Regions from separate parts of the Rhodoferax sp. GW822-FHT04A08 genome, predicted to be linked through region 2. Evidence: predicted binding sites of a transcription regulator. Region 2 holds the regulator's gene; each other region holds the start of a gene.
What was found. Region 2 encodes sigma-54, which starts transcription at its own class of promoters, with help from an activator protein. Its sites were predicted from a motif close to TGGCANGNAANCTGCTTT; they were not measured.
Positions count from the first base shown of each region.

Region 1 (9,883 bases), on a different contig from region 2:
TGAAGACGATGAAAGCCAGGATGGCAAAGTTCACTGCGATGGTAATGAAACTGCCGTAAGCAAATACCGGTACCCCCGCCTTCTTGATGGCAGCCAGGGTCATGTCGGTTCCAGCAGGTACGGTACCCAAGGTGACAAACAGGTTGGAAAAATCCACTTTGCCCACTACGGCGCTCACCAAAGGCATGATCAGGTCGCCCACAATGGAATCCACGATTTTTCCGAATGCGCCGCCAATAATCACACCGACGGCTAGATCTACCGCGTTGCCCTTGATTGCAAACTCCTTGAATTCTTGCAACATTGCCATGAAAAACTCCTCATTCAATTAAGACAGAGCTGTAGTGTCGCAGAGACGTCGTGATTGGCAACAACCATTGATCCAGCCCAGGGTCGTTGGCCCTTTACGGTCAGCTACAATCGGAGTTTGCCCTTAGTTGTGAAGTTCATCGAGGATTCTCATGAGTGAAACCCTAGTCGACACCAAATCGATCGACGCCAGTAAGCGGACTTGGATGATTGCTTCCGGCTGTGCTGGTGCAGTGGGCGGTATTGCTACCGCGATACCGTTTGTCAGCACTTTCCAGCCATCAGAACGCGCCAAAGCCGCTGGCGCAGCTGTCGAAGTGGACATTGCAGCCATCAAGCCTGGCGAAAAAATCACCGTGGAATGGCGCGGCAAGCCCGTGTGGATCATGCGTCGCACACCTGAGCAAATTGCCGAACTGCCCAAGCTCGATCCTCTGCTGGCAGACCCCAAATCCGAGCGCAAGCGCGGTGAACAGACCCCCGAATACGCACTTAACGAAGGCCGTTCCATCAAGCCGGACGTATTCGTCGCAGTCGGAATCTGCACCCATCTGGGCTGCTCTCCGTCTGACAAGTTCCAGCCCGGTGCCCAGCCTTCCCTGCCGGATGACTGGAAGGGTGGCTTCCTCTGCCCCTGCCATGGCTCCACCTTCGATCTGGCTGGCCGAGTCTTCAAGAACAAGCCCGCACCTGACAACCTGGAAGTGCCGCCGCACATGTACCTGTCCGACAGTAAGCTGCTGATCGGCGAAGACAAGAAAGCCTGAGGACTCAAAACATGGCGACATTCAAGGAAATTTCTCCCAACGCATCGGCGGGCGCCAAGCTCACCAACTGGTTTGAAAACCGCTTCCCGACCGCGTTTGATGCCTACAAGGTGCACATGTCGGAGTACTACGCTCCGAAGAACTTCAACTTCTGGTACATCTTCGGCTCGCTCTCGCTGCTGGTGCTGGTGATCCAAATCGTGACCGGTATTTTCCTGGTCATGCACTACAAGCCTGATGCCGCGCTGGCGTTCGGCTCCGTTGAGTACATCATGCGTGATGTGCCATGGGGCTGGTTGATCCGCTACATGCACTCCACAGGCGCTTCCGCGTTCTTCATTGTTGTCTACCTGCACATGTTCCGTGGCCTGATGTACGGCAGCTACCGCAAACCGCGTGAGCTGGTGTGGATCTTTGGTTGCGCGATCTTCCTGTGCCTGATGGCCGAAGCCTTCATGGGCTACTTGCTTCCCTGGGGACAAATGTCCTACTGGGGCGCTCAGGTGATCGTGAATCTGTTCTCCGCCGTGCCGTTTGTCGGCCCCGACCTAGCTCTGCTGATTCGTGGTGATTACGTAGTTGGCGATGCCACTTTGAACCGCTTCTTCAGCTTCCATGTGATCGCCGTGCCGCTGGTGCTGCTGGGCCTAGTGGTTGCTCACTTGCTGGCCTTGCACGACGTGGGCTCCAACAATCCCGACGGTATTGAAATCAAGGGCCCCGACGCACCGCGTGATGCCGCCGGTCACCCGTTGGATGGCATTCCATTCCATCCGTACTACACAGTGCATGACATCTTCGGTGTCAGCATGTTCCTGATGGTGTTCTCCGCCATCATCTTCTTTGCCCCCGAGTTTGGTGGTTACTTCCTCGAATACAACAACTTCATTCCGGCCGATCCGTTCAAGACGCCGCTGCACATTGCGCCGGTCTGGTACTTCACGCCGTTCTACTCGATGCTGCGTGCCATCACCAGCGAAATGATGTACGTCCTGATCGCTTGTGTGATCGGTGGCGCACTGTTTGGCATCTTCAAGGCCAAGCTGCCCAAGGTATTCAAGCCGGTTATCGCCGTGGTTGCTGCAGCTGTGGTTGCCATGATGCTCTCCACCGACGCCAAGTTCTGGGGCGTGGTGGTCATGGGCGGTGCCGTCGTGATTCTGTTCTTCCTGCCTTGGCTGGACCACAGCCCGGTCAAGTCCATCCGGTATCGCGCCAGCTGGCACAAGTATTTGTACGCTGTGTTCGTGGTGGTTTTCGTGATTCTGGCTTGGCTGGGTACCCAACCTCCATCCCCCGTGGGCGAGCGCGTTTCGCAAATCGGCACGCTGTTCTATTTCGGCTTCTTCATTCTGATGCCCTGGTGGAGTCGCATCGGTGAACCCAAACCGGTGCCAACACGTGTCAACTTTGTTGCCCACTGAGATGGAAACAAACACAATGAAAAAAGTACTCGTATCTCTGCTCATGGCCCTCGGCGTCAGCCTGGGTGTGCAAGCCAACACGGGCGGCATTGCCTGGGACAAGGCGCCCGTCAAGACCAATGACTTAGCCGCTCTGCAAAATGGTGCCAAGATCTTCGTGAACTATTGCCTGAACTGCCATTCGGCCGCCTTCATGCGCTACAACCGTCTGAGAGACATTGGACTGACGGAGCAACAGATCAAGGACAACCTGCTGTTCACCACCGACAAAGTGGGTGAAACCATGAAGTCGGCCATTGATCCCAAGCAGGCCAAGGAGTGGTTCGGTGCCAATCCGCCCGATCTGACGGTGCTGGCGCGTTCACGTTCTGCCCAAGGGCAAGGTACGGGTGCTGATTACCTCTATACCTACATGCGTACCTTCTATGCCGACGACGCCAAGCCCACAGGCTGGAACAATCTGGCTTTCCCCAATGTGGGTATGCCCCATGTGCTGTGGCAGCTCCAGGGCAAGCGTGTTCCAATCTATGAAACCGTTGAAGAGCATGGCAAGGAAGTGCACGTCTTCAAGGGCTGGGAACAGGTCACTCCTGGAACTATGACCCCGGAACAATACGACCAGACCGTGGGTGATCTGGTGAACTACCTGCAATGGATGGCAGAGCCTGCACAAAACACCCGTGTTCGAGTGGGAGTGTGGGTCTTGCTGTTCTTGTGTGTGCTGACGCTGTTTACCTGGCGCATGAATGCGGCCTTCTGGAAAGAAGTCAAGTAATTCACAGTCAAGTCCTGTCGTTCAAAGCGTCAGGACATTGGAGAGTGGGCTCGCATTTGGCAGCCCACTCTTTTTAATTTTTAGGAGTCTCTTGTCATGATGGTTCTGTATTCAGGAACAACCTGCCCCTTTTCCCACCGCTGCCGCTTTGTGTTGTTTGAAAAGGGCATGGACTTCGAGATCCGTGACGTGGACTTGTACAACAAGCCCGAAGACATCAGCGTCATGAACCCTTATGGGCAAGTGCCGATTCTGGTCGAGCGTGACCTGATTCTGTATGAGTCCAACATCATCAATGAGTACATTGACGAGCGCTTCCCGCATCCTCAGCTCATGCCCGGAGATCCAGTGGACCGCGCGCGTGTTCGCCTGTTCCTGCTGAACTTTGAAAAAGAATTGTTCGTGCATGTATCCACGCTGGAAGCCCGTGCGTCCAAAGGAAATGAGAAGGCCCTGGAAAAGGCCCGCGCCCATATCCGTGACCGCCTGACCCAGTTGGCCCCCGTGTTCATGAAGAACAAGTACATGCTGGGCGATAACTTCTCGATGCTGGACGTTGCCATTGCTCCGCTACTCTGGCGCCTGGATTACTACGGTATCGACCTCAGCAAGAACGCGGCACCGCTGCTCAAGTATGCAGAGCGCGTGTTCTCTCGCCCGGCCTACATTGAAGCGCTGACACCTTCTGAAAAAGTCATGCGCAAGTAATTGCAGTTCAGACATGATTGACGCCAAAGACTCGAACTCCACGCGCCCGTACCTGATTCGTGCTTTGTACGAATGGTGTACGGACAACGGCTTTACTCCGTTCATCGCGGTCTTGGTGGACGAGTCCGTGCGGGTTCCTACAGAGTACGTGCGTGATGGCGAAATTGTCCTGAACATCAGCTTTGACGCCACCAGTGCCTTGAAGCTGGGCAATGACTACATTGAGTTCAAGGGCCGCTTTGGTGGTGTGGCGCGCGACATTCTGGTGCCGGTGGATCATGTGCTTGCCATCTATGCACGGGAGAATGGACAGGGCATGGCGTTCCCATTGCTGGCAAGCACCTCGGCTACTGAATCCGGGACTTTGTCCGAGGCCCCAGTGGCAGTAGAAAAAGCGTCTGATACCAGCCAGTCCGACACGCCACCACCTGAGGCTCCACGCCCAGGTGGGAGTGGCAGGCCGTCACTCACGCGTGTGAAGTAAATTCATGTAGTGCGTCGGCATTTCGCCGCTGCACGCTAGGGTAGAATACACCCCGTGCCGCTTTAGCTCAGTTGGTAGAGCAACCGCCTTGTAAGCGGTAGGTCGTCAGTTCGAATCCGACAAGCGGCACCAAGAGTTACTCCAGTAGCGCCCCAATAAAAAAACCCACTTCCGTAATCGGACAGTGGGTTTTATTTTGCATGGTGCTGGGCACCCGGAGGTGCTGGCGGGGCTAGGCCCACAACCGGCTGATCAACGCTTGGAAAAACGGCGACGCGAGGCAATTAGGCCCAACAGACCGGCTCCCAACAGGGCCACCGAACCAGGCTCTGGAGTCTTGTTGGGGTTGCACTGGGACCCGCTCACCGTGCCGGCACAAGTATTTCCGGCTACCGACAGGAGCTTGAACGCGTCATTGCCCTGGTCCAGGGTTTGACCATTGGTGCTTGTTGGGCCATAGGAGGTACTGTAAGCGCTGATTAGCCAGTAGCTTGAGTAGGTGGAGGTGTTGCTGCTGGTTGCGGTATTGCCAGCTTGGGCGCCCACGTTACTGAAATTGCCAATCAGGCTCCAGCCAGAGGACAGCAATCCGCTTAAGCTGGCGCCAGCCATGGTGGGAGGAGTTGTGCTGCCGGTCCAGGCCAGGATGGACAAATCGGAATCGTTATAGGGTGAGGTGCCATTGTCAGTACCGTTCCATCCAATACTCACACTGGACAAGTTCACTGGACCATTGCTGAAGCTCAATAGCATGGCATCGATGCCATTGATGTTGTCCGTTGCATGGGGGCCAGTAGCGGATGCAGACTCATTGCTGGCAACCACGCCCAAGCCGTAGGAACTGCCATAGTTGTATACCGTTGCCGCAGCAAAGGAGCTGCCAGCCGTCGGGTTGGTAATGGTGCCCGAGCCTGTAGACCAGCCACTCAGCGACACGGCGGGGCTTCCGCTGCAGGCTTGGCTTGCAGCGCTCGATGTGCAATCAGCGACCAGATTTTGAGACCACGTTGAACTCGCCCATGCGGATGCACCGCAGGTGCCGATCGCGATCGCAATTGCCAAGTAGATATTTCGCTTCATCATGTTCTCCGTGCAATTCAGGTCAGGCGTCAAATAGATTAACCTGCCACCCTATTCATGCAATTCCAGCAATATTCGAGCCAACAATTAAAATCATTTAAAATCAATAAGTTACGATTTGTCAAAGTGGAATCTTTGATGAAATGTAAAAACCGCCGACATCACTTTGTCGAAATTATCAATTCAATGATTTGAGCAGCGTCTTCGCCTGGTCCGCTCCGTCAAACGAACTACCCGACCTGAGTGCCGATTCCAGCTCCGCCTTTGCCTCCGCTTTGCGTCCAGCTTGCGCCAATGCTGCCGCCAAATGGTAAGCGATTTCCGGATTTCCGGGTTGCCTCAAGCGCGCATCGCGGAGGAGCTGCAAAGCCCTGTCCGGCTGGCCATTCTTGAACAAGATCCAACCCAGGGTATCTATCGTTCCAGCATTACCAGGATTTTTCGCCACAGCCTGTTCCGCGATCTTGATGGCTCCAGAGTCATTGAGCAACAAGAGAATATTGGCCAGATTGTTAAGTGCCTCTGCGTCGTCTGGATCCAATTTCAATACCCTTTCGTAGGCCAGGCGGGCCTGCGGCAGGTTACCGGATCGGGCGTAACCATCGGCCAGTGCCTTCTGGGAAATGATGTCCTTGGGGTGTGTCTTGGTCCATTGCTCCGCCAGTTGGGCTGCTGCCTTGCCGCCATCCTGATCCCCCATGGCGCGCGACAGTCGCAGCAAGGTTTCTGTGGAGGGTTCAAGTTGGTGGGCCTTGCGGTAGTTGTCCAGTGCAGCCGCTTTTTGCCCGCGCGCCATCGATATGTCGCCCAGCAGGCTGTAGCCAACGGCTCGTTTGGGCTGGGATGCAATGATTTCGCGGGCGCGCTTCTCCGCCTTGGCCTGGTCTCCTTGGCGCAAATCGACTTCTGCCATAAGCGCTTGGGCGGGCAAAAAATCCGCCTGACCGGAAAGCGCCTTATCCAAACTGTAAGAGGCTCCTGGAAGGTTGTTGGCGGCGAGCTGAAGCATGGCTATTTGGACTTGCTTCGCCGGATCGTAATCCGCCAATTTGGTGGCTGTCATGAGCAGGTTCTTGGCTGCGGCGATATCACCGACTGCCAATTGGGCCTTTGCGTAAGCCATCAGAACGGAGAGTTCTTCGGGACCCTTTGCAGATGCACTCTTGGCAGCATCCAGGGCAGCTGAGGCATTGGCATTGCGTAAATGAAAGTCAGAAAGTGCCAGGTTCCAACGCTGTTCCTTGGGCCCCGATACATCGACCGCCTTCTCCAGCCAGCGTTGTGCTTCGGGAAGCTTTCCTGTGCGTTCCGAAATAATCGCCATCTCTGCCATGGCTTCGGCATTGCGCGGGTCCACTTTCAGAACGTCATTGAGCCGCTTTGTAGCCGCATCGTAGGCTTTGGTCGCAATGTCAAGACGTGCCAGATTCAGGCTTGGGGGAATATAGGTGCTGACAAGCTTCAGCGATTGCTCGAAGGCAGTACGGGCAGCCGGATAGTTTCTGGACTGCCCGCGGGCCATGCCCAGCAAATTGAAGAATTCCGCGTTGGTGGGCTGTTGCTTGACAAGATCTTCGGCAACGGCAATCGCTTTGGCGGTCTGGCCCGCCTTCAAGTACATGTTAAGCAATGCGGTTGCCGCTCCGGTTTGTTTGGGGTTCTTCTTGTAGGCTGATTCAAGTTCACTGATGCCACTGCCGGATTGGCCACTGCGGATCAGACTCATGCCCAGCACCGTGCGCAGTCCCGGTGCGTCTTGCGTCTGCAAAGCCTTTTTCATGAGCGTAGTGGCGCGCGCGTTTTGTCCCTTCACCATCAACGCAGAACCCAGCATGGTCATGGCTTGGCTGTCGGTGGGTTGCGCCTTCAAATAGGTTTCCAACACCTCAATGGCACGATCGATATTGGGCTCGGACAAATAGATCTGCGCCAAGATCTTGGTCGCCGCGCTGTTGCCCTGGACTTTTTGAAATGCTTCCAGATACTGTTTGGCCTTTTCTCTTTCGTTCAGACCATAGTGCGCCAGTCCGTTGAGCATCAGCAACTGCGGGCGGTAGCGCAGATAGTCAGGTGGAACCGGGTCAATCAGGTTGACCACTTCCTTCAACGCAGTTCGTGCGTCCACAGGCCGGTTGTCCTGCTCTGCCAGCAATGCCTGCAAGTAGGCAACACGGGGCTCGCCAGGCAGGAGCCCCACCAACTGCGTCACTTCGCTTGTGGCTTCTTTCTTCTGTCCCAGGTCCACGTAAATTCCGACCCTTGCAACCCGCACATCCACCCGATCAGCGTCGATGGACAGTGCCTTGCTGTAGGAAGCAACTGCACCAGTCAAGTCTCCTGTACTGTGCTGTACGGAGCCCTTCTGGTACCAGGCTTCAGCAGAGTCCGGAGCCAATGCCATTCCCCGGTCAGCGGCTGCAGCAGCCTCCTTGAATTGCAGCGCGCGAATGCGAATGGGCACTTCCGCCAACCAGGATGAGGCTGATTTTGGATCTATCGCTCGTGCTTCTTCAATGTTCTTAAGGGCGTTGCGCGTATCACCCAGATCCGAGTTGGCGGCGGCACGCAGCAACAATACCTGGATCTGCACAGCAGGTGGCAGGCCTGCAGGATTGAACTGCTGCTGTTGCAGCAATGGAACCAGCTTGCCCTGTGCCATATAGGCCTGTCCCAAGGGGATGACCACTTCGGCGCGGTTGACGCCCAGACGCAATGCCTCATTGAAGGCGACTTCTGCGGCCACTACGTCTCCACTCTGCAGCAGCGCCTTGCCCAATAGCATCTGGACCGGCAGCATGTTCTTGTCGATCTGCAGCGCATTCTTGAGCTGGATGATGGCACCTTCCAGATCTTTCTTCTCATATCGAACCAAGGCATCCTCATAGTATTTTGAGGCCTTTGCATCGGTTGCAAGCGCAGCATGTGGTGTCAACAGGTTCAATGAGCAAAGCAGGGCAAGCGCAATATGGCGAAGCATGCGTTCGCTGAGCTGTGCTGTTGTATGGGGCATGGTGTGTTTGGACAGACGTCGAGAAAATTGGGGGGGTGATGGGGAAGGTTCCGGGGCACAATTGCAGATCCGTGCAGGACGCTCGAGGCGCCCTGGGGGGCAAGCCAGTAGCTAATTTGCCAAGTTGTACCGGCCTGGAGCAATGATGTTGTCCGGGTCCAGCTCGCTTTTCAGTCCTCTGACGATCTCCCAATAGGCGGGGTCACGGGAGACGATATCCGGCATGGCGTCCGATCGTGCGCGATACACCGAGAGCTTTTGTTCATGGATGTGCAGCAACAAGGCATCGGCGCACTCATGTGCTACCTTCACCGACTCAGGTTTGCTACGGTCAAATAGGATATTGATAACCGCCACAAGTGACATGGATGTTTCGATGTTCACGGTCATATACAGCACGTGACCGAATTTGGCAGCAACGGCGTTCATACCGGTCAACAGTTTGGCAACTACCTTTCCATTGGAGGGGAGGGCCGGTGATATGAACATCAGGCCACAATTGGTCTCGTCCAGCTTTTCAGTGCCCCATTCACTGTGGCCGTACTTCCACAAGAGGTTGTCAATGGCTACATTGGTTGGCACCCCCACCGAGAGGTTGTGCAACGGTCGCAGCGCGGAGATGGACGCTGCCAACGCACGCGCCTGTGGAATGAAGCGCAAGGTATTCATCACTGCATACCCCAGATCCAGTAAGCCGTTGCTGACTACGGTGACCCGGGCAAGTTTGCCCATGCGGGACTTGATCTCACGAAGTGCTGCAGTGACCTGGCCCTTGTTGCCTGTGACCGCGCCCAGGCTGGCCCATTCATTGGGAGCCACCAGACTGATGGCCTTCTCTGCCGCTGCGTAGGCCTCGGCCGGAGGAAGGTGGCATTCCTTCTCCAGATAAGTACACATGCCGTACATCATGGATGAGTGCGTGCGCGCGCGATTGGCTATATGGGTTACAGAAACCAACAGACCCTCGCGCTTGAGGTGTGCCAACTCATCAATGAATTCACCCAGTCGCGCACTGTCATAAAGTGCCAAGGAAACAGCGACCTCTTTGGGACGGCGGGGAGTCAGCCGGAAGCAGGCACTGGTGACAATGCCGTAATTGCCCTGAAAGAACAAACCGTCGAGCATGGGGCCCAGGCCGAAAGGGTGGCTGTGAGCCAGAGGTGAATCTTCACCGAGGCGCCGAAAACCGGTCTTCAACAACTTGCCGGAACCACAAACCACTTCCAGGCCAAATACGTCTTCCTTGCGTGGTCCGAAATAACCTACACCGCGGTCTAGCGCATTGCCCAGAATGCTTGTGTCGCGTGCGGAGCCGGAGACATTGAA
Region 1 covers NZ_JBXAMW010000006.1:114,982-124,864, forward strand. Annotated here, with positions in the region: gene mscL (large conductance mechanosensitive channel protein MscL) at 1-310, opposite strand, end outside; gene petA (ubiquinol-cytochrome c reductase iron-sulfur subunit) at 462-1,076, shown strand; gene AC1RMF_RS13760 (cytochrome b) at 1,088-2,500, shown strand; gene AC1RMF_RS13765 (cytochrome c1) at 2,517-3,275, shown strand; gene AC1RMF_RS13770 (glutathione S-transferase N-terminal domain-containing protein) at 3,372-3,983, shown strand; gene AC1RMF_RS13775 (ClpXP protease specificity-enhancing factor) at 3,997-4,467, shown strand; tRNA gene AC1RMF_RS13780 (tRNA-Thr) at 4,524-4,599, shown strand; gene xdp1 (exosortase-dependent surface protein XDP1) at 4,720-5,550, opposite strand; gene prsT (XrtA/PEP-CTERM system TPR-repeat protein PrsT) at 5,726-8,557, opposite strand; gene AC1RMF_RS13795 (FAD-binding oxidoreductase) at 8,669-9,883, opposite strand, start outside.
Region 1: a site for sigma-54 is predicted at 5,613-5,630, ahead of xdp1 (exosortase-dependent surface protein XDP1). Genes of this name have one in related genera too.

Region 2 (9,883 bases):
CGCGCCTGAGCGTACCGCGCGAGGCACTGGAATCCAAGAAGCGCCGCCATGAAGACGCCTTTGTAAAGTACCTCCCTGTCACCGATGACAAAGGCGGCCCGCCGCCCACACGACGCGTGGTGCTGGCGTGGCGGCGCAGTTTTACCCGTTATGAAGCCATTGCAGAGTTGCGCAACGCAATCTATGCCTGTGAATTGCCAGGAGTGACCCGTCTATCGTGAGTGCGCGTTTTGCCTTGTATCTGGATCTGATCCGTTGGAACCGGCCCGCCGGCTGGCTTTTGTTGCTCTGGCCCTCTTTGTCCGCTCTCTGGATTGCCGCCGGTGGTTTTCCCGGCTGGCATCTGACCGCAGTGTTTGTGCTGGGCACCATCCTGATGCGCAGTGCGGGCTGTTGTGTCAACGATGTAGCCGATCGCAACTTTGACCGCCATGTCAAACGCACGGCGAACAGACCCGTGACCAGCGGCAAGGTCTCCGTACCGGAGGCGCTGACGGTGGGTGCCGTGCTGGCGTTGCTGGCCTTCGGGTTGGTGCTCACTACCAATACAACCACAGTGGCCTGGTCGTTTGCTGCAATGGCGGTAACGTTGATATACCCCTATGCCAAGCGCTATGTCTCGATGCCGCAAGCAGTGCTGGGTATTGCCTTCAGCTTTGGCATTCCCATGGCCTTTGCCGCGGTGCAGTCGCAAGTGCCTTTGCTGGCCTGGGTGCTGCTCGTTGGCAACTTGTTCTGGGTATTGGCATATGACACCGAGTACGCCATGGTGGACCGCGATGACGACCTGCGCATCGGCATGAAGACATCGGCCATTACTTTGGGGCGTTGGGATGTGGTTGCGGTGCTGTCCTTTTATCTGGTGCAGCTGGCCATCTGGTCCTGGGCGATTGTTCCGCAACCGCGTGCCTGGGCCTGGTGGCTCGGGGTGTTGGTCGTGCTGGCGCAGGTGGTGTGGCACGGCGCGCTGATCAAGGACCGTACCCGGGAAGGCTGCTTCAAGGCATTCCGCGCCAACCATTGGGTGGGATTCACATTGTTTGCCGCCATTGCGCTGGGGTTTGCCTGAGGCTGGCGGGTCATTTACCGCACAAAAAGCAAAAGGCCCGAACTGTTACAGGTTCGGGCCTTTTGCTTGAGGCCCCGGTAGGGGCTCCATCGCCGCTTGCGACGGCGCAACGCAGAATTACTTGGCGCTAAGGCACTCTTTCATGAAGGCCTTGCGCTCGTCGCCTTTGAGCGCCTTGGTCTTGGCGTCGGCGTTGCAAGTCTTCATCTTGTCTTGCTGGGTGGCTGGCTTGGCAGGTTCTTCTTTCTTGGCGCTTAGGCACTCTTTCATGAATGCTTTGCGCTCGTCACCCTTGAGTTCTTTTGCCTTGGGGTCTGCATTGCAGGTCTTCATCTTGTTTTGCTGATCGGACGCTGCATGGGCTACGCCCACGGTCAATGCCATACCCAAAGCCAGGAGAGTCAAAATTTTCTTCATCGTTGTTCCTCAAAAAGGTTGGGCAGGAGGCCTGCCAATACGTCGGAATCCGGGGGGATTCCAGCACATAACGTAGGGTTTTGCAAACCCGTTGACCAGCAAAACACGGATAAAAAGCCCCCCGCTTAAAATCAGCGGCTATGTTGTCTGTAAAAAACGAACTCTTGCTGGCGCTTTCCGCCTGTCTTGAAAACCTCTCTGCTGGCGCTGGTGCCAAAGCAGCCTTTGAATCCCCCAAAGTGGCGGCCCATGGCGACTTTGCCACCACGGCGGCCATGCAACTGGCCAAACCGCTCAAGCGCAATCCGCGCCAACTGGCCGAAGACCTGTGTGCTGCACTGCGCGCCCAACCGGCTTTTGAGCGCTGGGTGGATGCGGTGGAGATCGCCGGGCCGGGCTTTATCAATATCCGCCTCAAGCCTGCTGCCAAGCAGGAAGTAGTGCGCGAGGTACTGGGCCAAGGCCAGCAGTTTGGCAAGCAGTCGTCCAACGGCCAGCGCATGCTGGTGGAGTTTGTGTCGGCCAACCCCACGGGGCCGTTGCACGTGGGCCATGGCCGTCAGGCCGCGCTGGGCGATGCCATCTGCAATCTGTTCGAGACGCAGGGCTGGGACGTGTACCGCGAGTTCTATTACAACGACGCCGGCGTGCAGATCAACACCCTGGCCGCCAGCACCCATTTGCGTGCGCAGGGATTCAAACCCGGTGACGCCGAGTGGCCCTGCGGGGAGAATGCCGCCGCCTACAACGGTGACTACATTGCCGATATTGCGGCTGACTTTCTGGCGGGCAAGACCGTCCAGTCGGACGACCGTAGCTTTACCGCCAGCGGCGATGTGAACGATGTGGACGGCATGCGCCAGTTTGCCGTGGCCTATCTGCGCCACGAGCAGGATCTGGATTTGCAGGCCTTTGCGGTCCGCTTTGACAACTACTACCTGGAAAGCAGCCTCTACACCAGCGGCCGTGTGGACGCCGCCGTGAAGAAGCTGCAGGAAGCCGGCAAGACCTACGAGAAGGACGGCGCGCTCTGGCTCAAGTCCACCGACTATGGTGACGACAAGGACCGGGTTATGCGCAAGCAGGACGGCAGTTACACCTACTTTGTGCCGGATGTGGCCTACCACATCGCCAAGTGGGAGCGCGGCTTTACCAAGGTCGTCAATATCCAGGGCACCGACCACCACGGCACCATTGCCCGCGTGCGCGCCGGTCTGCAGGCCGCCAATGTGGGCATTCCCCAGGGCTACCCGGACTATGTCTTGCACACCATGGTGCGCGTGGTACGCGGTGGCGAAGAGGTCAAGATCTCCAAGCGCGCCGGCAGCTATGTGACCCTGCGTGACCTGATTGAATGGACCAGCAAGGATGCGGTGCGCTTCTTCCTGCTCAGCCGCAAGCCGGACACCGAGTACACCTTTGACGTGGACCTCGCGGTACAGAAGAACAACGACAACCCGGTCTACTACGTGCAGTACGCCCACGCCCGCATCTGCTCGGTGTTGACGGCCTGGGGTGGTGATGTAGCCAGCCTGGCGCAGGTGGATTTGTCGGCTCTTACCAGTCCGCAGGCCCAGGCCCTGATGCTGTTGCTGGCCAAGTACCCCGAGATGCTCACCGCTGCGGCTGTGGACTTTGCGCCGCACGACGTCACGTTCTATCTGCGTGAGCTCGCCGCGTGCTACCACAGCTATTACGATGCCGAGCGCATCCTGGTGGATGACGAGGCCGTCAAGCTGGCGCGCCTGGCGCTCGTGGCCGCTACCGCACAGGTGTTGCACAATGGGCTGGCTGTGCTGGGCGTGAGTGCTCCACAGAAGATGTAATTTCTTTCAAGAGACCAAAAGGCATGAAGCAACAGCGCGGCGGAACCATTCTGGGTTTCATTATTGGTGTGGTGGTGGGCTTGGCCGTGGCACTGGCAGTGGCGGTGTACGTCACCAAGGTGCCCGTTCCCTTCATGAACAAGGGCCAGACCCGCAGTGCCGACCAGGACGCGGAAGAGGCCAAGAAGAACAAGGACTGGGACCCCAACGCGCCCCTGTATGGCAAGAACCCAGTCAAGCCGCCGCAGCCCGCGGCTTCAGGCCCCGTCACGCCGGCGGCTCCGGTCGCCAGTGCCCCTGCAGCACCGACCAAACCCGAAGCCAAGGCGCCGGATGCCAAAGCCAGCGATGCCAAGGCCGCAGATGCCAAGAAGCCCGAAGCCAAGGCCGCGGCTTCAGCAGACCCGATCGGTGAATTGGCCAAGGCCAAGACTGCGGCAGCGGATGCCGAGCCCTTTGTTTATTGGGTGCAGGTGGGCGCCTACCGCACGGCAGAAGATGCAGAGAGCCAGCGCGCCAAGCTGTCGCTCAGCGGCATCGAAACCAAGATATCGGAGCGTGAGCAGTCCGGGCGCACGGTGTACCGCGTGCGGGTGGGGCCTTTCGATAAGAAGGAGGATGGCGAGAAGACCAAGGAAAAGCTGGACAAGGCTGGTCTGGATACCGCCCTGGTCCGGGTGCAGCGTTAACGCTTCTTTACCTGGGTGAGATAACCTTTGTCTGATGGACAGACCATAGATTCGAACAAGACTGGAGTGATATGAAACGTCGTGATTTTTCCCTGCTGGCCGGCGGTGCTGCCGTGGCTTCAACCACCTTGTGGAGTGCTGCGGCCCATGCCGATGCTGCCAAGCCCGAGGCTGGGACGGACTACCTGGTGGTGGACCCGCGCGCACCGGTAGAGGCGCCTGCAGGCAAGATAGAAGTGGTGGAATTCTTCTGGTACAGCTGCCCGCACTGCAACGCGTTCGAGCCCATGCTGGAAGGCTGGATCAAGCAGCTGCCAAAGGACGTAGCCTTCCGCCGCGTGCCCGTTGCCTTCCGCGATGACTTCGTGCCGCAGCAGCGTCTGTTCTACGCCCTGGACGCCATGGGCCTGGTGGACAAGCTGCACGCCAAGGTCTTTGCTGCCATCCACGTGGAAAAGCAGGATTTATCCAAGGCGCCCGCCATTCTGGCGTGGGTGGGCAAGCAGGGCGTGGACGTTGCAAAGTTCACCGAACAATTCAACTCCTTCAGCGTTGCCGCCAAGGCAAGCAAGGGAACGCAATTGCAGAACAGCTACAAGGTCGAAGGCGTGCCCGCTCTGGGTGTGGCCGGCCGTTTTTACGTGGACGGTTCTCTGGCCAAGGGCATGGACAAGGCTATCAAGGTCGTTGAAGCCCTGGCTGCGACAGTGCGCAGCGGCAAATAGGAAAACCCTGAGGCCGGGTCCACGGTTGCGGGTGACAAGTGACGTATCCCCGAACTAGAATGATTGCAATATCAATCACTCAGCGGGGCATACGCCATGTCGGATTCCAAGTTCAGGCTTATTACAAGAAGTGACTTTGACGGCCTGGTATGCGCCGTCTTGCTCAAAGAGCTGAACCTGATTGATGACATCAAGTTCGTCCATCCCAAGGATATGCAGGATGGCAAGATCGAGGTCACCAGCCGCGATATCACCACCAATCTCCCCTACGTCCCGGGGGTGCACCTGTCGTTTGACCACCATGCGTCAGAGACCTTGCGCAACGATGTTGCCGCCAACCATGTGATCCACCCGGATGCGCCATCGGCTGCGCGGGTGGTGTTTGAACATTACGGTGGCACCGCCCAGTTTGGCGCGCGCTTCAATGAAATGATGGAGGCCGTCGACAAGGGTGACTCCGCCCAGTTCAGTGTTGATGAAATCCTCAACCCTACTGGCTGGGTGCTGCTGAATTACCTGATGGATTCGCGTACCGGCTTGGGCCGATTCCGCGAGTTCCGGGTCAGCAACTACCAGCTGATGATGGATCTGATCGACTACTGCCGCACCCATGGCATTGACGACATACTGAAGCTGCCCGACGTGATGGAGCGGGTGGAGTTGTATTTCGAGCATGCCCAGAAGGCCAAAGCCCAGCTGCAGCTGTGTTCCACGGTCCACAACAACGTGGTGGTGTTGGACCTGCGCCACGAAGACACCATCTACGCGGTGAACCGCTTCATGGTGTATGCGTTGTTTCCCCAGACCAATGTGTCCATCCATGTGATGTGGGGCGTGCAAAAGCAAAACACCGTCTGCGCGGTGGGCAAATCCATCACCAACCGGACCTCGCGCATCAATATCGGTGCCTTGATGCTGGTGTACGGTGGGGGTGGCCATGAAAATGCTGGAACCTGCCAAGTGCCCAATGAGCGGGCCGATACCGTGGTCAAAGAGCTGGTTTCCCGCATCAACACCGTAGGTTGAACTTCTGCGGGTAATCCCGCACACACGATTCAATTTTCGTCAAGGCATAAAACATGCCATGCGCTCGCTACAATGGCCGTGCGCACTGTGTGCAAGTTTCGTGCCTTTATGAAAAAACACATTCTTTTCTCGTTGGTGATTGCTACGCTGCTGTTTGCAGCCGGTGGCGTGCGCGCCGAAAAAGCCGACCAGAAAAAGCCCATGAACATCGAGGCCGACGCGCTACGCTATGACGACCTCAAGCAGGTCAGCGTATTCACCGGCAAGGTGGTGCTGACCAAGGGAACCATCGTGATCCGCGCAGATCGGCTGGATGTGCGCCAGGATCCTGACGGATATCAATTTGGCGTTGCCACCGGTTCCGCAGACAAGCTGGCCTTCTACCGGCAGAAGCGCGAAGCACTGGACGAGTTCATCGAGGGGGAGGGCGAAACCATCACCTATGACGGCAAGGCCGATACCGTGACCTTCACCGGCAAAGCGCAGTTGCGCCGACTGCGTGGCGCCACGTTGGCCGATGAAATCACCGGCGGTGTCATCGTTTATGAAAATCTCACCGACCTGTTCACGGTCGATGGTGCCGCCAACACCAAGGGACCGACTGGCGCCCTGGGAACCGGTCGCGTGCGGGTCATGCTGACCCCCAAGCCCGAAGCCAGTGCTCCGGCGCCTGCCGCAACCCCGTTGCCGCTCAAACCATCCGCGACCCTGGGGGGGGCCGCCAAGTGAGTGGTTTTGCTGCGGGGAACTTGACGGCGCAACATCTGCAAAAGTCCTATGGCAAGCGCCAAGTGGTCAAGGACGTGTCCCTGACCGTGCGTACGGGCGAAGTGGTGGGCCTGCTGGGCCCCAACGGCGCTGGCAAGACCACCTCGTTCTACATCATCGTGGGGTTGCTGCGCGCCAGCGGGGGTGACATCTCCATCGATGGCAATTCGATCGAGTCCATGCCCATACACCGGCGCGCGCGTCTGGGGCTGGGCTACCTGCCGCAGGAAGCCTCGATTTTTCGCAAGCTCAACGTGGAAGACAACGTGCGCGCTGTGCTGGAACTGCAGCGCGACGAAGACGGCACTCCATTGCGCAGCGCGGAGATCGAGAAGCGGCTGACCAATCTGCTGCAGGAATTGCGGGTCGAGCACTTGCGCGAGTCTCCGGCGCTGGCCTTGTCGGGCGGTGAGCGGCGGCGCGTGGAAATTGCCCGCGCGTTGGCTACCGGGCCGCGTTTCATCCTGCTGGACGAGCCGTTTGCCGGCATCGACCCGATTGCGGTGATCGAGATCCAGCGCATCATCAACTTCCTCAAGGCGCGCGGCATCGGGGTGCTCATCACCGACCACAATGTGCGCGAGACCCTGGGCATTTGCGACCACGCCTACATCATCAGTGATGGCCGCGTGCTGGCCGAAGGCACGCCTTCGGAAATTGTCGACAACCCCGAGGTACGCCGCGTGTACCTTGGCGAAAACTTCAAGATGTAATGAAGCAAGGTCTCTCATTACGCGTCTCCCAGCATCTGGCGCTTACTCCCCAGTTGCAGCAGTCGATCCGTCTGCTGCAGCTCTCCACGCTCGAACTGAGCCAGGAAGTGGAGCAGATGCTGGACGAGAACCCTTTTCTGGAACTGGGTGAGGACCATGCCGAGCGGGAAGAGTTCGGCATCGCACAGGCGGATACGCCGGTCAGTGAAGGCGACAAAGATGTGGAGTTTTCCGCCACCATGCCCGACCTGGGCAGCAGCATCGTGGCCTCCACCAGCAGTGATGAAGACAACAGTCCCCTGAGCGGGGACGAAGGCATCGACTGGGAAGGCGACGGCACCACCGAAATGACCCCGGACGACGGCGAGTGGGGCGTCGAGGCCAAGGCCAGTACCAATAACCTCACTGGCGACGAAGACAAGGACGCCACCGAGCTGGCCCGCACGCAGGAGAGCTTGCAGGCCTTCCTGCATCGGCAGACACTGGGTTTGCGCCTGAGCGCCGAAGACGCTGCCGCGCTGCGTTTCCTGATCGAGTCGCTCAACGACGACGGCTATCTGGAAGAGCCGCTCGAGGACCTAGCCCGCACCTTGAACCCGCAGGATGAAGAGCAGTTGTACGACCTAGTGCACCATTTCTCGGTAGCCCTGGGACTGCTGCAAAGCCTGGAGCCGGTTGGCGTCGGTGCCCGCAATTTGAGCGAGTGCCTCAGTCTGCAATTGAAAGCTCTGCTGCGCAATCCGGATCTGGAAGACGAAGAGCGCGAGCAACTGGAAGTGGCCCTGCGCATTTGCCAGCAGCCCATGGAATTGCTGGCGCGCCGTGACATCAAGCGGCTGGTGCAGCTGGGCGTGGGCAGCGATGCCCTGGTGCGCGAGGCCATAGCGCTGATTGCGCGGCTGGAACCCAAGCCGGGGCGGCGCTTTGTCGACGTGGAGCGCAACATCGTGGTGCCCGACGTGCTGGTGGTGCCGGTGACCAACGCCAACAAGGCGGCTGCACCCAAGTTCCGCGTCATGCTCAATCCCGATGTGATGCCGCGCCTCAAGGTGCATGACATCTACGCCAATGTGCTGCGCAACCACCGGGGCGGTAAGGACAGCGCCAGCCACGCCGCTCTACAGCAACGCCTGCAGGAAGCGCGCTGGTTCATCAAGAATATCCAGCAGCGCTTTGACACCATCCTGCGCGTGAGCACGGCGATTGTGGAGCGGCAGAAGAGCTTCTTCACCCATGGCGAATTGGCCATGCGCCCGCTGGTGCTGCGTGAGATCGCCGACGAACTGGGCTTGCACGAGTCCACCATCAGCCGCGTGACCACCGCCAAGTACATGGCAACGCCTTTTGGCACCTTTGAGCTGAAGTACTTCTTCGGCTCCGGCCTGGGCACTGAGTCCGGCGGCAATGCGTCCAGCACCGCGGTGCGTGCACTCATCAAGCAGTTCATCAGCGCCGAAAGTGCCAAGAAGCCGCTGTCAGACAACCAGATATCCGAGATGCTCAAGGAGCAGGGTATTGAATGTGCCCGGCGCACTGTGGCCAAATACCGCGAGGGGCTGAAGATCGCCCCCGCATCCCTGCGCAAGGCGCTATGAACCAACTGCAACTCTTTCTTCCCTGCGCCGCCGGTGTGGAGGATTACCTCGCGCCCGAAATCCTGCGCATCACCGGCCTGCCGCCCGGCTGCATCACCAAGCAGCGTGGTGGTGTGGCCGTGCGCACCTCCTTCACGGACGCCATGCGCCTGAACCTGTATTGCCGCCTAGCACAGCGCGTGCTGGTGCTGGTGTCGTACACCGAATACCGCAACGAGCAGGACTTGTACCGCGCCGCCATGGCGGTGCCGTGGGAGCGCTGGTTCACACCGCGCGAGACCATCAAGATCGAGGTCACCGCCCAGCACAGTCCTTTGACATCGCTGAACTTTGCTGCACTCAAGGTCAAGGATGCCGTCTGCGACCGCTTCCGCGAGACTTCGGGGGGCGTGCGTCCTGATGTCAACACCCAGTGGCCCGATGTGCGCATCTATGCCCACCTCACCACTGACAGCTGCTCGCTCTACATTGACACGTCCGGTGAGCCATTGTTCAAGCGGGGCTGGCGCGAGGACAAGGGCGATGCGCCGTTGAAAGAGACCTTGGCCGCCGCCATGATTGCCGCCAGCGGCTGGGCCGATGGTGACGACGACCTGGCGCCTTTGTACGACCCCTGCTGCGGCAGTGGCACCATTGCCATCGAAGCCGCGCAGATTGCCTGCAATATTGCGGCGGGCTCGTTGCGCCGCTTTGCCTTCGAGAAGTTTGTGCCCTTCCAGCCCAAGGTCTGGCAGGCCATGAAGCAGGAAGCGGCTGACGCCGTGGTCAAGCCCGAGCCCGGCCAGAAAGCTCTGATCTACGGCAGCGATGTGTCGCACCGCATGGTCGACTTCGCGCAGCGCAACGCGGAGCGCGCGGGCGTGGCCGATGTCATCGAGTTCCGTGGTGGTGACGCCCTGCAGCGCATGCCACCCATCGAAGGCGGTGGCGTCATGCTGCTGAACCCACCCTACGGCGAGCGCATCGGCATTGGCGGTGTGGCCGGTGAGGGCGTGCAGGCCCGCTATGGCGCCCGCGAACTGGCCGAGACCGAAGACGGTGTGGCCTTCTTCACC
Region 2 covers NZ_JBXAMW010000013.1:29,192-39,074, reverse strand. Annotated here, with positions in the region: gene AC1RMF_RS20575 (LysR substrate-binding domain-containing protein) at 1-221, shown strand, start outside; gene ubiA (4-hydroxybenzoate octaprenyltransferase) at 215-1,069, shown strand; gene AC1RMF_RS20565 (PsiF family protein) at 1,187-1,486, opposite strand; gene argS (arginine--tRNA ligase) at 1,627-3,312, shown strand; gene AC1RMF_RS20555 (SPOR domain-containing protein) at 3,336-4,001, shown strand; gene AC1RMF_RS20550 (thiol:disulfide interchange protein DsbA/DsbL) at 4,073-4,726, shown strand; gene AC1RMF_RS20545 (exopolyphosphatase) at 4,823-5,752, shown strand; gene lptA (lipopolysaccharide transport periplasmic protein LptA) at 5,861-6,481, shown strand; gene lptB (LPS export ABC transporter ATP-binding protein) at 6,451-7,233, shown strand; gene AC1RMF_RS20530 (RNA polymerase factor sigma-54) at 7,233-8,828, shown strand; gene AC1RMF_RS20525 (THUMP domain-containing class I SAM-dependent RNA methyltransferase) at 8,825-9,883, shown strand, end outside.

Region 3 (9,883 bases), on a different contig from region 2:
TGCACATCCTGCGCCAGCAGGCCATAACCGGACGCGGTCTCGTCCATGGAGCCGGTGAGCAGGCTGTCAAACATCAGGCCGCTGAGGTAGGCGGGAGCGGTGCCCTTGATGGTGAACGGGTTGTATTTGTCAAATGTGGAAGTGCGCAGATTGCTGACCAGACGCAGCTCGCCACCTTTGGGGGCCAGAGGGTTGACGTAGGCGAAATGATCAAAGCCGGCGGGATATTTGAGGTCATTCCAGAGCGCGTATCCATGGGCTGCCCAGACCGGAAAGGCACAAAGAGTCAGCAGGGAGAACAGCAAACGACGCATGCGACAATTCTGCACTAGAGACGGCATTTTTCATGAGGACCTATGGGCTTATTAGCAGGCAAAAAATTGTTGATCACCGGGGTGCTCTCCAATCGCTCCATTGCCTATGGCATTGCCAGAGCATGCCACCAGCAAGGTGCAGAGCTTGCATTCAGTTACGTCGGTGAGCGCTTCAAGGACCGTATTGCCGAATTCGCCGCTGAATTCGACTCCCAGTTGGTGTTCGATTGTGACGTTGCAGACGATGTGCAAATTGATGCGCTGTTCAAGGATTTGGCAACCGCGTGGCCCAGGTTTGATGGCTTTGTGCACAGCATAGGCTTTGCGCCCCGTGAAGCGATTGCCGGCAATTTCCTCGATGGCCTGAGCCGTGAAAACTTTCGTACTGCACACGACATCAGCGCCTACAGCTTCCCCGCCATGGCCAAGGCTGCCTTGCCCTACCTGAACGACAAGTCGGCATTACTGACGCTGACCTACCTGGGCGCTGAACGTATTCTTCCCCACTACAACACCATGGGACTGGCCAAAGCGTCGCTGGAATCGTCAGTTCGCTATCTGGCCGAAGCCATAGGCCATATGCCCGATGGGCGCTGCGTCCGTGTGAATGCCATCAGTGCCGGCCCCATCAAGACGGTGGCTGCCAGTGGCGTCAAGGACTTTGGCAAGCTGTTGGCCCATGTGGCCGACACTTCGCCTTTGCGGCGCAACGTGACGATTGACGAGATCGGCAACGTGGCTGCCTTCCTGCTCAGCGACTTGGCCAGCGGCATCACGGCCGAGGTCACCTATGTGGATGGCGGGCACAGCAAAACGATGGGCGCTGTAGCTGCCGAATGAAAAGCAATAATGCGGGTATGAAAACACCTATTCCTTTGCATCAACTTCCCTCCAAAAGCCTTTTCCAGAAGGGCGACGTTTTTGTTCTGTTCGGTGAGCTGTTCGGTCGCGGCTATGCCAACGGCCTGGTCAACGAAGCGCGCAAGGCCGGCATGCAGATCGTGGGCATTACCGTAGGACGGCGTGATGAAGACAACGCCCTGCGCCCACTGAATGCCGAGGAACTGGCCACCGCCGAACAGGCATTGGGCGGCAAGATCATCAACATCCCGCTCATGGCCGGCTTTGACCAGGATGCCCCCGCGGGCGGTCCCACGCCCACCGAAATGCTGGGCAGCATGACGCTCAAGACCTGGACGGAGCACAAGCTGGACTGGGCCCACATCGAGAAGTGCCGCGAAGTCGGCGTCAAACGCTTTACGACCGCGGTTGCAGAGGCCATGGCCCAGATCGATGCCCTGATCCCGCAAGGCCGCAACGTATTTTTTGCCCACACCATGGCCGGCGGCATCCCCAAGGCCAAAGTGTTTCTGGCCATCGCCAACCGGGTGTACAAAGGGCGTGGCGAGCGCTTCATGTCGTCCCAGGTGCTGCTGGACAGCGACCTGGGCAAGCTGATCCTGATGAACTTCGACGAGGTCTCTGCCAACACGTTTGGCCACCTCATCCAGGCCAGCGCCGCCATCCGCTCGCGCGTGGAGGCTGCGGGTGGCCAGGTCCGCTACTCGGCCTATGGCTACCACGGCACGGAAATCCTCATCGGTGACCAGTACGTGTGGCAGACCTATACCAACTACACCCAGGGTCTGGCCAAGATGCGCCTGGAGCGTATTGCGCAGGATGCCTGGCGGCAAGGCATCAAGGCAACCGTCTACAACTGCCCCGAAATCCGGACCAACTCCTCCGACATCTTTGCTGGCGTGGAACTGCCACTGATTCCGCTGCTCAATGCACTGAAAAAAGAGAGCGCCGGAGCCTGGACCGATGGGCAATGGCAGGCCTGCCAGGCCTTGTTGGTGGATGGTGTTTCGCTGGAGTCGGTACTGCAAAAGGTACTGGATTTCCAGACCAACCCCACGATGCAGCCTTTCCGCAATTTCGAAGCCTGGCCCATGCCCAACCAACAGGATCAGGCCGACCTCACCATTGGCACGTCAGACGAAGTGCAGAAACTGCACAAGGACAGCAAAGCGCTGATAACGGACGTGCTCAGCAGCCTGGTGATTGAAGCCACAGGCCCCTTGATGTTCCGCGAGTCGTCCGACCCGACAGGCCCGGTGCTGTGGCTCAACCACGACATCATCGCCCGTCAGCTAGGTCAAATCCACGCCTGAGCGGCGTTGTAGGTGGCGTCAACGTGACGCCATCTACGCTTTTTACGCCTTGACGCAGTCCGCGAAGTAGTGGACCTTGCCGTCGGCATCCACCTCTTCCACCAGGCCGTGCACATCGGTCTCAAAGCCCGGGCAACGGGTATTGAACTCGCGTGAGAACTTGAGGTAGTCCACGATCTTCTTGTTGAAGACTTCGCCCGGGATCAGCAAGGGGATACCGGGTGGATACGGCGTCACCAGGCCCACCGTGATACGACCTTCCAGTTCGTCAATGGCCACGCGCTCGGTCTTGCGTTGGGCAATGTGTGCGTAGGCGTCGCTGGGCTTCATGGCCGGCGTCAGATCGCTCAGGTACATCTCGGTGGTGAGACGCGCAATGTCGTACTTGGCGTACAAGGCATGCAGGTGCTGGCAGAGGTCTGCCAGGCCCATTTTTTCGTAGCGTGGATATTTCTTGCAGAACTCCGGCAGGATGCGCCACATGGGCTGATTCTTGTCGTAGTCGTCCTTGAACTGCTGCAGCGCGGTCAACATGCTGTTCCAGCGGCCCTTGGTGATGCCGATGGTGAACATGATGAAGAAGCTGTACAAGCCGGTCTTTTCCACCACCACGCCGTGCTCCGCCAGGAATTTGGTCACGATGCTGGCCGGGATACCTGTCTTGGCGAACTTGCCGTTCAGGTCCATGCCGGGCGTAACGATGGTGGCCTTGATCGGGTCCAGCATGTTGAAGCCGGCGGCCATTTTGCCGAAACCGTGCCAGTTGGCCTTGGCCGTCTTGCTTTCACCCTTGATGACCCAGTCGGTGGCGCGGCCAATGCCCTCGTCCGCCAGCTTGTCCGGTCCCCAGACCTTGAACCACCAGTCGTCACCGTACTCTTCGTCCACCTTGCGCATGGCGCGGCGGAAGTCCAGCGCTTCGGCAATGCTTTCTTCCACCAAAGCGGTACCTCCCGGAGGCTCCATCATGGCGGCGGCCACGTCGCAGCTGGCAATGATGCTGTACTGCGGCGAGGTGGAGGTGTGCATCAGGTAAGCCTCGTTGAACAGCGGCCGGTCCAGCTTGACCGTCTGCGAGTCCTGCACCAACACGTGGCTGGCCTGGCTGATACCGGCCAGCAGCTTGTGAATGGACTGGGTGGAATACACCACGGCGTGCTTGGGGCGCGAACGCTTCTTGCCCATGGCGTGGTACGTGCCATAGAAAGGGTGGAACGCAGCGTGAGGCAGCCACGCCTCGTCAAAGTGCAGGTTGTCCACGTAGCCGTCGAGCATGTCCTTGACGGTTTCGGTGTTGTAGAGCACGCCGTCATAGGTGCTCTGGGTAATGGTCAGTACCCGGGGCTTGACCTTCTTGGCATCCACGCCCTTGAGCAAAGGGTTGGCCTTGATCTTGGCCTGGATCGCCGCAGGCTCGAACTCTTCGCGGGGAATCGGGCCAATGATGCCGAAATGGTTGCGCGTAGGCTTGAGGAACACCGGCACCGCGCCGGTCATGATGATGCTGTGAAGCACCGACTTATGGCAGTTGCGATCCACCACCACCACGTCATCGGGCGCCACCGTGTGGTGCCAGACAATCTTGTTGGAGGTGCTGGTGCCGTTGGTCACGAAGAAGCAATGGTCGGCATTGAAGATGCGCGCCGCGTTGCGCTCGCTGGCACCGATGGCTCCGTCATGGTCCAGCAGCTGGCCAAGCTCTTCCACTGCATTGCACACGTCAGCGCGCAGCATGTTCTCGCCAAAAAACTGGTGGAACATCTGGCCCACCGGGCTTTTCAGGAAAGCGACACCACCCGAGTGGCCGGGGCAGTGCCAGCTGTAGGAGCCGTCTTCGGCGTAATCCAGCAAGGCCTTGAAGAACGGCGGCTGCACGCCTTCCAGATAGCTCTTGGCCTCACGGATGATGTGGCGGGCCACAAACTCCGGCGTGTCTTCAAACATGTGGATGAAGCCGTGCAGTTCGCGCAGGATGTCATTGGGAATATGGCGGCTGGTCTTGGTTTCGCCGTACACGTAGATCGGCACGTCCAGGTTCTTGCGGCGCACTTCTTCTATGAAGTGGCGCAGGTTCAGCACTGCGGGGTCCAGATCGGGGCCGGGTGTGAACTCTTCATCGTCAATCGACAGGATGAAGGCACTGGCGCGGCTTTGCTGTTGCGCAAATTGACTTAAGTCACCGTAGCTGGTGACGCCCAGCACCTCGAAGCCCTCCGACTCTATGGCCTGCGCCAGGGCACGGATGCCCAGACCCGACGTGTTCTCGGAGCGAAAGTCCTCGTCGATGATGATGATGGGAAAGCGAAACTTCATGAAAGGCCTCCAACGACTGGGCGAAAATCAGCAAATAGGCGCGAAGTGTAAGTACATATGGTGTGGGTTTTATGGTGCCCCTCACTATTTGGCCCACAATGTGGCGTCATCAACACATCGGGATTCCTGAATATGGCTGAATCGACCGTCTGGTGGCTCATTACTGGAGGCGCCGTGGCAGCCGAGCTGCTGACCGGCACGTTTTACCTGCTGATGCTATCCATCGGCTTTGCGGCGGCAGCGGCGGCTGCGCATCTGGGACTTGGACTTGCCGCGCAAATCGTGACGGCGGCTGTGGTGGGAGGTGGCGCCGTGGTGCTCTGGCACCTGCGCCAGATGAAGCGCCACAAAGAACCGCCCGCGCAGGCCAATGCCAATGTCAATCTGGACATTGGTGAGACCGTGCAGATCGACCAATGGAACCCCGACGGCACTGCCGATGTCCATTACCGGGGCGCCCGCTGGACGGCCATTCACCGTAGCGGTGTAGTCCCCAGTGCCGGTCCCCACCGGGTTGCCGAATTGGTAGGCAACCGTCTTCTGGTCGACAAGGCCTGATTCTGAATTACCCAACCTGGAAGCACCATGGAAATTGCAATCGTCTTATTGGTTATCGCGGTACTGTTCATCAGCCGCAGCGTCAAAGTCGTGCCGCAGCAGCACGCCTGGGTGGTGGAGCGCCTGGGCAAGTACCACGGCACCCTCACCCCGGGCCTCAACATCCTGGTGCCCTTTGTGGACAAGGTGGCCTACAAACACGTCCTCAAAGAAATCCCGCTGGATATCGCCAGCCAGGTGTGCATCACCAGGGACAACACCCAACTGCAGGTGGACGGCATTCTGTACTTCCAGGTCACCGACGCCATGCGGGCCAGTTATGGCTCAAGCAATTACATCGTGGCCATATCCCAGCTGGCGCAGACCAGTCTGCGTTCGGTCATCGGCAAGCTGGAGCTCGACAAGACGTTTGAAGAGCGTGACATCATCAACGCCCAGGTGGTAGCGGCCATTGACGAGGCGGCGCTGAACTGGGGCGTGAAGGTCTTGCGCTATGAAATCAAGGACCTGACGCCGCCTAAGGAAATCCTGCATGCCATGCAGGCCCAGATCACCGCCGAGCGTGAAAAGCGTGCCCTGATTGCCGCGTCTGAGGGGCGCCGCCAGGAGCAGATCAACATCGCCACCGGCGAACGCGAAGCCTTCATCGCCCGCTCCGAAGGCGAGAAACAGGCCGCCATCAATCAGGCCCAGGGCCAGGCCGCATCCATCACGGCAGTGGCGGACGCCACCGCACAGGCGATCGAACGCATTGCTGCCGCCATCCGCCAACCTGGCGGTGAACAGGCGGTGCAGCTCAAGGTTGCGGAAAAGGCGGTGGAGGCCTATAGCAAGGTCGCAGCCGACGCCACCACCACTCTCATCATTCCCGGCAATATGAGCGAAGTGTCCACGTTGATTGCAACCGCAATGAAAATGGTGCAAAGCACAAAATAGCCTGTACGCCGGATTAAACTGGGTATCCATACTGCCACGGAGATAGCCTTGCCACCCAGCGAATCCAAAGCAACCGTTTACGTCCAGGCGCCTAATCGCAGAGCAGACTCCCGCCACGCGCCTATAGACCGCGCGGCAGTCTGGTTCAATCTCGGACTGACCATTGGAGAAACCTGCGAACTCAAAGACGTCAGCATGTCGGGTTTCGGCATTCAGTGTGACGAGTGGCAGCTGCCCGTCTTCCTGGGGGCCGAGGGCAAGTCCTTTTACTGCGTCTTGCTACTGGGTGAAGCCCACTTCGGCTGCATGGCGCGAGTCGCGGCCACCCAGGGCAACCAATACGGGCATGTCGGATTTCATTTTGAAGCCATTCCGGAGAACAGCATTCGCCTGCTGCACGGGCTGATCGAGTGCATGGCCCAGCGCGATGAGCGGATCCGCGCGTTGAAAGCCCTGACGAAGAACGCAGTGACCAAATAGGTTAGCCAGGACCACTGACGAAGGCCTCAACCCGATTGAGGTATTTCAAGGCGACGCGCGCAGTTGCTCGAAGTATGTGACGTTGACTACATCACCGCGTAGCAATGAAGACAACGATTGTTTAGATTGTTGGCAAATGCCGCTGCACCTTGCTGCATTTGGTGTTTTGTCTGGGCGCTTCGGCTTCACTTCGAAGAGTCGCATTTCCCGAGTGATACATGGCCGCCGCCACTCGCCAAGGAGCCTTGATTGCTCAATCTATGCCGGAGTGAGGGTGACCTGTTGGCCAATTCCGCGACGATGGAAAAAACATGGCACGGAAGGTGCGGTTAGGAAGTTGCGCGGACAAAAGTCCTGCCGAATCGTGGTCCTTCTAACGAGAGTCGCAGACACGTCAGGCTGACATGGTCGTGGCTACGCAACCTTGTTCTTCAACCTCTCTGAATGGATCATCCCAATGGCTAAACTTCGGCAAATCGCCTTCTATGGCAAAGGTGGTATCGGTAAATCAACCACCTCTCAAAACACCCTGGCCGCGCTGAGCGATCTGGGCCAGAAGATTCTCATCGTCGGCTGCGACCCCAAGGCTGACTCCACCCGCCTGATCCTGCACGCAAAGGCCCAGGACACCATTCTGTCCCTGGCTGCGGAAGCCGGCTCTGTGGAGGACTTGGAGCTCGAGGACGTGATGAAAGTGGGTTACAAAAACATTCGCTGCGTGGAGTCCGGTGGTCCTGAGCCCGGTGTGGGCTGCGCTGGCCGTGGCGTGATCACCTCGATCAACTTCCTCGAAGAAAACGGCGCCTATGACGGAATGGACTACGTGTCCTACGACGTGCTGGGTGACGTGGTGTGCGGCGGCTTTGCCATGCCCATCCGCGAAAACAAGGCGCAGGAAATCTACATCGTCATGTCCGGTGAAATGATGGCCATGTACGCTGCCAACAACATCTCCAAAGGTGTTCTGAAGTACGCCAATTCCGGTGGCGTGCGCCTGGGTGGCCTAGTCTGTAATGAGCGCCAGACCGACAAGGAATACGAACTGGCTGAAGCCTTGGCCGGTATGCTGGGCTCCAGGCTGATCCACTTCGTGCCACGCGACAACATCGTGCAGCACGCCGAACTGCGCCGCATGACCGTGATCGAATATGCGCCTGAATCCAAGCAGGCCGAAGAGTACCGAACCCTGGCCAGCAAGGTGCACAACAACGCCGGCAATGGCACCATTCCCACCCCCATCACCATGGATCAGCTCGAAGACATGCTGATGGAATTCGGGATCATGGAAACCATCGATGAAACGCAAGTGGGCTTGAAAGCTGCTGAGGTGGCCGCAGCCGCTTAATACGAGCCGGGCTGGCTCCTCGGTTTTACAAAAACACAACGCACAAACGAAAAAAGCGATTGCACTGCAATCGCTTTTCCGTTGGGTGGGTTTTTGGGCGGGTTGCTGGAACAACCCTCTTGAAACCCGAATGAATGCTAACTATCTGGCGGCAGGCGTCATCCAGATGTTTCTTTGAAACCCGCTACAGCATTGAAAACTGAGTTCATGCTATTTTTAAATACCCCCAAAAATACCCCCACTTTTCCGTGACGCGTTGAACTGTTCCTTTGGCTGCCTCCCGTTTGAACCACCTAGTCAATCTTGTACGGCAATGTTTAACATACTGTGAATGCGAGAGAATGCGGCTTCGCCGCGAAAGCGGTCTTCTAAAGTAACTGCCTGCATGACCGCGACCGTCTTCCATTGAGACATATTGAGAAGGACAGATGACAAATTCCTCTATTCCCATTGAGTTGCCACCCTTCGACACTGGTGAATACGAGCGCTGCGAACTAAGCATGGCGAATGGCGACGCGGAATTGACCTTGCACGTCTTCGGAATGCCACCGATTTGTATCAAATTCACAAGAGTGCGTTGGCATCGCTACACAGCGTTGTACGCATGCGATTCCGACTGGATTTCCGGCTTCTATTTCAAAGTTGCAGAGGTTCCAAATAGTAAGGAATTGGCGGCGCACCTTAAAGCTGACAAGTCTTCGACGAAAGCCTATGCGCATTTACACCACTTTCGAATCTTCATAGATGAAACTGGCTGTCATGAGTTCTTGGCTGAAACAGCGCGCATGCTCTAGAGGACGCCTGCAAACTGGTGATGGGTCACGTCCGGCAATCCACATTTTGTTTCCCAGGCCCTCTGACCTTGCAGGCCAACGACCGCTTTTGGGCGCCGGCAAAGTCGGCTTCCAGCCCGCTGCCGATGGAAAAATGTCAATGAAGGTGTACCGCCGGTTCGCCGCGATTCCTGATATTCACGCAAAAATAAGCTATTTGCAGCTAGCGAGGCAGGCGGAATGGAGCGATGGGTTTTTGAATTTCCTCCAAGTGAATCCGGTTCGCTTGCTCATACAAAGAATGAAAATCCAATCTCAAAGTTGCCCGCCACCCAACAATTCCGCCGAGAGGGATCGCCTACAAGCTGTGCTTGTAGATTCCCTTCGCGGCTCCTCACGTCAAACATTAGCCTTCATGAAAATAGTTATCGCATCCTTCATTACGGTAGCACTTGCATGCGGATGCGCATCAGATTCGTCTAGATATCAAATTGGTAGGACTGGCGCTCTTCAAAACAAAAGTGACGCGGAACTACATCACGCGGAGATCATTGATTCAGAACAACCTTTTGCTTCCGAAGGATTCGATGTTCCCCCGAAGCTATTGGAATCTCACCTACCCGGATACCCAATAAGCCAACGAGATCTCAAAACGGATGCAAGCGTCCGTATACGGTTTATTATCGATGTTAATGGGTCTATTTGCGATCCGATAGTGTTGGGCGCACCGCCGCCGGAGCTTGCCGCAGTGGTCCTTGATTCAGTAATGAGATGGAAATTTTCGCCGGCGCTTAAGAATGGCATTCCTGTACGGGTGCGAACTCAACAAGTGTTCACCTTTAGGCCAAAATGATAGCTAAATAGCATTCCAACGTACCACAGCTGGCGGCCCCCGAATTCAAACTTTAAGTCTCTATTGAGTGTCTGCTTTGAGGTTCGACAAAGACCGCTACCAGCCCATTCCAGCCGGTCGTGACCGGCAGCTGTGGG
Region 3 covers NZ_JBXAMW010000003.1:122,809-132,691, reverse strand. Annotated here, with positions in the region: gene AC1RMF_RS07800 (extracellular solute-binding protein) at 1-314, opposite strand, end outside; gene fabI (enoyl-ACP reductase FabI) at 357-1,154, shown strand; gene AC1RMF_RS07790 (enoyl ACP reductase FabMG family protein) at 1,172-2,488, shown strand; gene AC1RMF_RS07785 (Orn/Lys/Arg family decarboxylase) at 2,531-4,801, opposite strand; gene AC1RMF_RS07780 (NfeD family protein) at 4,934-5,359, shown strand; gene AC1RMF_RS07775 (SPFH domain-containing protein) at 5,387-6,295, shown strand; gene AC1RMF_RS07770 (PilZ domain-containing protein) at 6,344-6,775, shown strand; gene nifH (nitrogenase iron protein) at 7,233-8,120, shown strand; gene AC1RMF_RS07760 (hypothetical protein) at 8,549-8,914, shown strand; gene AC1RMF_RS07755 (energy transducer TonB) at 9,054-9,746, shown strand.
Region 3: a site for sigma-54 is predicted at 7,088-7,105, ahead of nifH (nitrogenase iron protein). Genes of this name have one in related genera too.